2 regions of the Pseudomonas sp. TMW 2.1634 genome follow, and region 1 is predicted to be linked to the other one. Evidence: predicted binding sites of a transcription regulator. Region 1 holds the regulator's gene; the other holds the start of a gene.
What was found. Region 1 encodes sigma-54, which starts transcription at its own class of promoters, with help from an activator protein. Its sites were predicted from a motif close to ANTGGCATNNANNTTGCTNT; they were not measured.

Region 1 (3,407 bases):
CGGCAACCGGCTGGTCCAGCCCCGACTGCTCGCGCAGTTCAGGCTTCCAGTACGGGTTGGGCAGGCAGCGCACGTCAAATACAAGGTCGGCATCCACCGGCATCCCGCGCTTGAAGCCAAACGACTCCACCAAAAAGGCAGTACCGGGTTCCGGCTTGTTCAGCAGGCGCAGCTTGATCGTGTCACGCAGCTGGTACAGGTTCAGGTTGGTGGTGTTGATGGTCAGGTCGGCGAGGTCGGCAATCGGTCCCAGCAGCTGGGTTTCATCGCGAATGGCCTCGGCCAGCGAGCGGCTCGCACTGCTGAGCGGGTGGCGCCTGCGGGTTTCCGAAAAGCGCTTGAGCAGGGTTTCTTCGTCGGCATCCAGGTACAGTACGTCGCACTGAATATGTCGGCTGCGGACCTCTTCAAGCAACTGGGGGAAGCGGGACAGGTGGCTGGGCAGGTTGCGCGCATCGATCGATACGGCCACCAGCGGTTGCGCCAGCTCGGTGTGAATCAACGCTCGCTCGGCCAGTTCCGGCAGCAGGCCGGCTGGCAAGTTGTCGATGCAATAGAAACCGTTGTCTTCAAGGACGGCGAGGGCAGTGCTTTTACCGGAGCCGGAGCGTCCGCTGACTATGACTAAGCGCATGATTAATGACCGTTCTGTACGTCCAGAACAACCTGGTACAACGCTTCGTTGCTAGGTGCACTGCGCAGCCTTTCGCGCACGTCTTTACGATCGAGCATGCTGGCAATCTGCCGGAGCAGTTCCAGGTGTGCATCGGTTGCCGCTTCTGGCACCAGCAAAACGAAAAGCAGGTCGACCGGCGCGCCATCGATGGCGTCGAAATCTATGGGGGCGTCGAGGTGCAGCAAGGCGCTCACAGGCGACTCGCAACCCTTGAGGCGGCAATGGGGTATGGCAATGCCGTTACCGAAACCGGTGGAACCCAGTTTTTCACGGGCAATAAGGCTCTCAAAAACATCCTGCATTTCGAGACCAGGCACTTCGCGGCTGATCAGGTTGGCAATATGTTCGAGTGCGCGCTTTTTACTGCCGCCCGGCGCGTTCACCAGGGAACGGCCGGGGGTCAGGATACTTTCAAGTCGGATCATGGGTAGGGAGTATTAACGACCGGTCGCGCCCTGGAGCAGGCTTTGGGTCTTTTCCTTATGCTTTTTCAGTTGGCGATCAAGCTTGTCAGTGAGCAGATCAATGGCGGCATACATGTCGTCATGCTCGGCGTTGGCAACGACTTCTCCTCCATGGATGTGCAAGGTGGCCTCGATTTTCTGTTTCAGTTTTTCGACCGCCATCGTTACCTGTACGTTGGTAATCTTGTCGAAGTGACGCTCCAGTCGGTCGAGTTTTTCGCCGATGTATGCGCGTAGCGGTTCGGTGACTTCCAGTTGGTGTCCACTGATGTTGACTTGCATACAGTTTCTCCTTTGATGCCATTGCATAAAGCGGCAGGCCGAGCAGCCTGCCACTGAAACGCCGGGGTCCGTGGCTTACATCAAACGCTTGCGTTCGCTCGAAGGCGCTATCCCGAGGGATTCGCGGTACTTGGCGACGGTGCGACGGGCTACCTGAATACCTTGTGCCTCCAGTAAACCAGCGATCTTGCTGTCACTCAACGGCTTTTTCTGATTTTCCGCAGCAACCAGTTTTTTGATGATGGCACGGATCGCGGTGGAGGAGCATTCGCCGCCTTCAGAGGTGCTGACGTGGCTGGAGAAAAAGTACTTCAGTTCATAAATACCGCGTGGGGTATGCATGAACTTTTGCGTGGTCACCCGGGAAATGGTGGATTCGTGCATGCCCACCGCTTCGGCGATGTCGTGCAGAACCAGTGGCTTCATGGCCTCGTCGCCATGCTCCAGAAACCCGCGCTGATGCTCGACGATCTGGGTCGCCACTTTCATCAGGGTTTCGTTGCGGCTTTGCAGGCTTTTGATAAACCAGCGTGCTTCCTGCAACTGGTTACGCATAAAGGTGTTGTCGGCGCTGGTGTCGGCCCGGCGGACAAAACCTGCATATTGTGCGTTCACCCGCAGGCGCGGCACGGACTCCTGGTTTAGCTCCACCAGCCAGCGCTCGTTGTCCTTGCGCACGATCACGTCTGGTACAACATATTCAGCTTCGCTGGACTCGATTTGCGAGCCCGGGCGCGGGTTGAGGCTCTGTACCAGTTCGATCACCTGGCGCAGCTCGTCTTCCTTGAGCTTCATGCGGCGCATCAGCTGGCTGTAGTCGCGTGCGCCCAGCAGGTCGATGTAATCGGTAACCAGGCGCTTGGCTTCGTTCAGCCAGGGCGTCTTGGCGGGTAACTGACGCAATTGCAGCAGCAGGCATTCGCCCAGGTTGCGCGCGCCGATGCCGGCGGGTTCGAATTGCTGGATGCGGTGCAGGACGGCTTCGATTTCGTCGAGCTCGATGTCCAGTTCCGGATCAAAGGCTTCGAGGATTTCTTCGAGGCTTTCGTCCAGGTAGCCCTGGTTATTGATGCAGTCGATGAGGGTGACACCGATCAGACGATCGGTGTCGGACATCGGTGCCAGGTTCAGTTGCCACAACAGGTGGCTTTGCAGGCTTTCGCCGGCCGAGGTGCGGGTGGTGAAGTCCCACTCGTCATCGTCGTTGCTGGGCAGGCTGCTGGCGCTGGTCTGGTAGATGTCTTCCCAGGCCGTGTCCACGGGCAGTTCGTTGGGAATGCGTTCGCCCCAGTCACCGTCTTCCAGGTTGTCTACGGTCTGCGCAGTTTCCTGGTAGGTGGGTTCCTGGACGTCGGTATTGGGCTTTTGCTCAATGTTGTCGGCAAGGGGGTCTGCATTGTCGAAGTCGTCGCCTTCTTCCTGGCGTTCGAGCATCGGGTTGGACTCCAGAGCCTCCTGGATTTCCTGTTGCAGGTCGAGGGTCGACAATTGAAGCAGGCGGATGGCCTGTTGCAGCTGAGGTGTCATTGTCAGCTGCTGGCCCATTCTCAGGACTAGCGATGGTTTCATGGCAGGGGCTTAACACCTTATTCGCCGGCGCACATGGCGCCATCCACTACAGGGCGCGTGAGCGCCAAACATAAGCAAATTATATGCCTGAAACCGGTGCGTTTGCCTAGGGGTGTTCTTAATTAGTTTTTTGCGTGCCAGACCAATCAAGGACACCCCGTTGAGGGCATGTCACATGCCTGTGTTACAGGCGGAACTCGTTGCCGAGGTAAACTTCGCGTACCAACTGGTTGGCCAGAATCGTTTCAGCGTCGCCTTCAGCGATCAGTTGCCCGTCGTTGACGATATACGCGGTTTCGCAGATATCGAGGGTCTCGCGAACGTTGTGGTCGGTGATCAGCACACCGATGCCCTTGGCCTTGAGGTGGTAGATGATTTGCTTGATATCGCCCACCGAGATCGGGTCGACACCGGCA
Region 2 (3,407 bases), 500 kb from region 1:
AAGGACCCGGCCGAAGAGTTTCTGATGATGATCTCGGATATCGAGATGCCGGAAATGGACGGCTACACCCTGACGGCAGAAATTCGCAACGACCCGCGGATGCAAAAGCTGCATATCATTCTGCATACTTCGTTGTCCGGGGTTTTTAACCAGGCGATGGTCAAAAAGGTCGGTGCCGATGACTTTTTGGCCAAATTCAGGCCTGACGACCTGGCATCCCGGGTGGTTGACCGGATCAAAGCAGCAGACTTCAGCTAAGGGCGCAGCCCTTGGCGGTCAACACGATTTAAGAGGCAGGACATTTGTCGACGGCTAATTTGGATTTTGAACAATTCCGGGTATTTCTGGAAAAAGCCTGTGGCATTTTGCTGGGTGAAAACAAGCAGTACCTGGTCTCCAGCCGGCTGAACAAGCTGATGGAGCAACAAGGCATCAAGTCGTTGGGCGAGCTGATCCAGCGGATCCAGAGCCAGCCGCGCAGCGGGCTGCGCGAGCAGGTGGTCGATGCCATGACCACCAACGAAACCTTGTGGTTTCGCGACACCTACCCCTTCGAAGTGTTGAAGAACAAGGTGCTGCCCGAGCAGATCAAGGCGAACCCGGGGCAGCGTTTGCGCATCTGGTCGGCGGCCTGTTCCTCGGGGCAGGAACCGTACTCGCTGTCGATGGCGATCGACGAGTTCGAGCGCAGCAACCTGGGGCAGTTGAAGGCCGGTGTGCAGATTTTTGCCACCGACCTGTCCGCGCAGATGCTCAACACCTGCCGTACCGGCGAGTACGACAACCTGGCGATTGGCCGGGGCCTGTCGCCGGAACGTCTGCAGCGTTATTTCGACCCCAAGGGGCCGGGGCGCTGGGTGATCAAGGCACCGATCAAGAACCGCGTGGAGTTTCGCCCGTTCAACTTGCTGGACAGCTACGCCAGCTTCGGCAAGTTCGACATCGTGTTCTGCCGCAACGTGTTGATCTACTTCTCGGCCGACGTGAAAAAAGACATCCTGCTGCGTATTCACAGCACCTTGAAGCCGGGCGGGTATTTGTTCCTGGGCGCCTCTGAAGCGCTGAACGGGTTGCCGGACCACTACCAGATGGTGCAATGCAGCCCTGGGATTATTTACCAGGCCAAATAGGCTCCCTCCCTGGAGGAGCTGGCTTGCCTGCGATGCAAACGCTGCGGTTTGTCAGAACACCGCATTGATGCCATCGCGAGCAAGCCCGCTCCCACATGTGCCATGTCGTATGTGTCGTCACTGCAAGGCGGCAGAAAAACGGCACCCGGCGGTCAAGCATTGCCGCTTTTCTGCCGTTGCCGCCTTTCACCTCCCGCAAAACCCTTGTGTTACGGGGCTGTAAAAACTGGCACGGGGTTTGCTCTATCCCTGTCATGTAAAACCTGAATCACATTCTCAGGTCAGCCCACAAAGGTTTTTCGACATGAGCATCAGCTTCGATAAAGCGCTTGGTATCCATGAGCAGGCCCTGGGCTTTCGTGCCCAGCGCGCCGAAGTCCTGGCCAACAACATCGCCAACGCCGACACCCCGAACTACAAGGCTCGGGATCTGGATTTTGCTTCTGTGCTCGCCGCCCAGAACGACAAAAACCAGAACGGCACGTTTGCCTTGAACAAGACCAACACCCGCCATATCGAAGCCCAGGGCCTGAGCAGTGGCGACGAGTCGCTGCTGTACCGCACGCCGATGCAGCCATCGATCGACCAGAACACCGTGGACGCTCAGCTTGAGCAGTCGAACTATGCAGAGAATGCGGTCAACTTCCAGGCCAGCTTCACCCTGCTTAACAGCAAATTCAAAGGGCTGATGTCGGCCTTGCGCGGGGAGTAACCCATGTCTCTATCCAGTGTGTTCAATATTGCCGGCAGCGGCATGAGTGCCCAGACCACGCGCCTTAACACCGTGGCCAGCAACATCGCCAACGCCGACACCGTATCGTCGAGCATCGACCAGACCTACCGCGCCCGCCACCCGGTGTTTGCCACCATGTTTCAAGGCGCGCAAGGCAGCAGCGGCGACTCGTTGTTCCAGAACCAGGACGCTGCCGGGCAAGGCGTGCAGGTGTTGGGCGTGGTTGAAGACCAGAGCGAGTTGCAGGCCCGCTATGAGCCTAATCATCCTTCTGCCGACGCCAAGGGCTACGTGTATTACCCCAACGTCAACGTGGTTGAAGAAATGGCTGACATGATTTCCGCCAGTCGTTCGTTCCAGACCAACGCCGAGCTGATGAATACCGCCAAAACCATGATGCAGAAGGTCCTGACCCTCGGTCAGTGATAAGGGGCGACGCAAATGAGTGTGACCGATTCCACCAGCGGCTTGACCCTTAACCAGGTGCTCGCCAACTCCGCCCAGGCCAAGACCACCGACACCAGTGTGGCTGCGGCCACCAAGGGCGTTACCGGCAACACGGCGCTGGGCAAGGATGCGTTCCTGCAACTGCTGGTTACCCAACTGAAAAACCAGAACCCGCTGGACCCCCAGGACAACACCGCGTTCGTCGCACAACTGGCGCAGTTCAGCAGCCTGGAAGGCATTACCACGCTCAACGACACGGTCAACTCCCTGTCGGGCGGTTTGCAATCTTCCCAGGCCTTGCAGGCCTCGTCGCTGGTGGGGCGTTCGGTCATCGTGCAAACCGGTGAAGCCTACGTCGACCCCGCCAGTGAAAAGCCCTTCAACGGCACCGTCGTGGTCAAGGACGCAGATTCCAAGCCCACCATCACCATTACCGATGCGGATGGCGAAGTGGTCCGCACCATTGAGATGGGCAGCCAGAAAGCCGGCAACGCGGACTTCACCTGGGACGGCAAGGACGACGACGGCGTACTGCTGGACAAGGGTTCCTACACCTTCACCGCATCGAGCAAAACCGACACCGGCACCACGGCGCTCACCACCTACCTGCCTGCCACGGTCAACAGCGTGACCCTGAGCAAGACCGGCGGTGAAATCATGCTCAACCTCGCAGGCCTGGGCAGCATTGGCATGTCCAAAGTCCAGACCATAGGCCTCTAAGCCGCCTCAAGGAGAAAAACATGTCTTTCAATATCGGCCTTAGCGGTCTCTATGCGGCGAACAAGCAGCTGGACGTGACCGGCAACAACATCGCCAACGCAGCAACCACCGGCTTCAAGGCCTCGCGTGCAGAGTTCGCCGACATCTACTCGGCGAGCAAGCTGGGTACCGGCAGCAAGACCATCGGCAGTGGCGTAAACCTGGCAGCGGTTTCGCAAAACTTTGGTCAAGGTGCGGTCAACAACACCGGCAACCTGCTGGACATGGGCATTCAGGGCAGCGGCTTTTTCGTGCTCAGCGACAACGGCGCCCTGAGCTACACCCGCGCCGGCACGTTCAAGGCCGACAAGGACGGCTTCGTGACCAGCTCCGACGGC

Region 2: flgB (flagellar basal body rod protein FlgB) is a predicted target of sigma-54. The motif match lies at 1,356-1,375, and genes of this name have one in related genera.

What each region holds. Positions count from the first base shown of each region.
Region 1 covers NZ_CP016849.1:2,909,054-2,912,460, reverse strand. Annotated here, with positions in the region: gene rapZ (RNase adapter RapZ) at 1-634, opposite strand, end outside; gene ptsN (PTS IIA-like nitrogen regulatory protein PtsN) at 637-1,101, opposite strand; gene hpf (ribosome hibernation-promoting factor, HPF/YfiA family) at 1,114-1,422, opposite strand; gene BFC21_RS13900 (RNA polymerase factor sigma-54) at 1,498-2,991, opposite strand; gene lptB (LPS export ABC transporter ATP-binding protein) at 3,176-3,407, opposite strand, start outside.
Region 2 covers NZ_CP016849.1:2,404,723-2,408,129, reverse strand. Annotated here, with positions in the region: gene BFC21_RS11445 (chemotaxis protein CheV) at 1-258, shown strand, start outside; gene cheR (protein-glutamate O-methyltransferase CheR) at 303-1,130, shown strand; gene flgB (flagellar basal body rod protein FlgB) at 1,435-1,842, shown strand; gene flgC (flagellar basal body rod protein FlgC) at 1,846-2,289, shown strand; gene flgD (flagellar hook assembly protein FlgD) at 2,305-3,030, shown strand; gene flgE (flagellar hook protein FlgE) at 3,051-3,407, shown strand, end outside.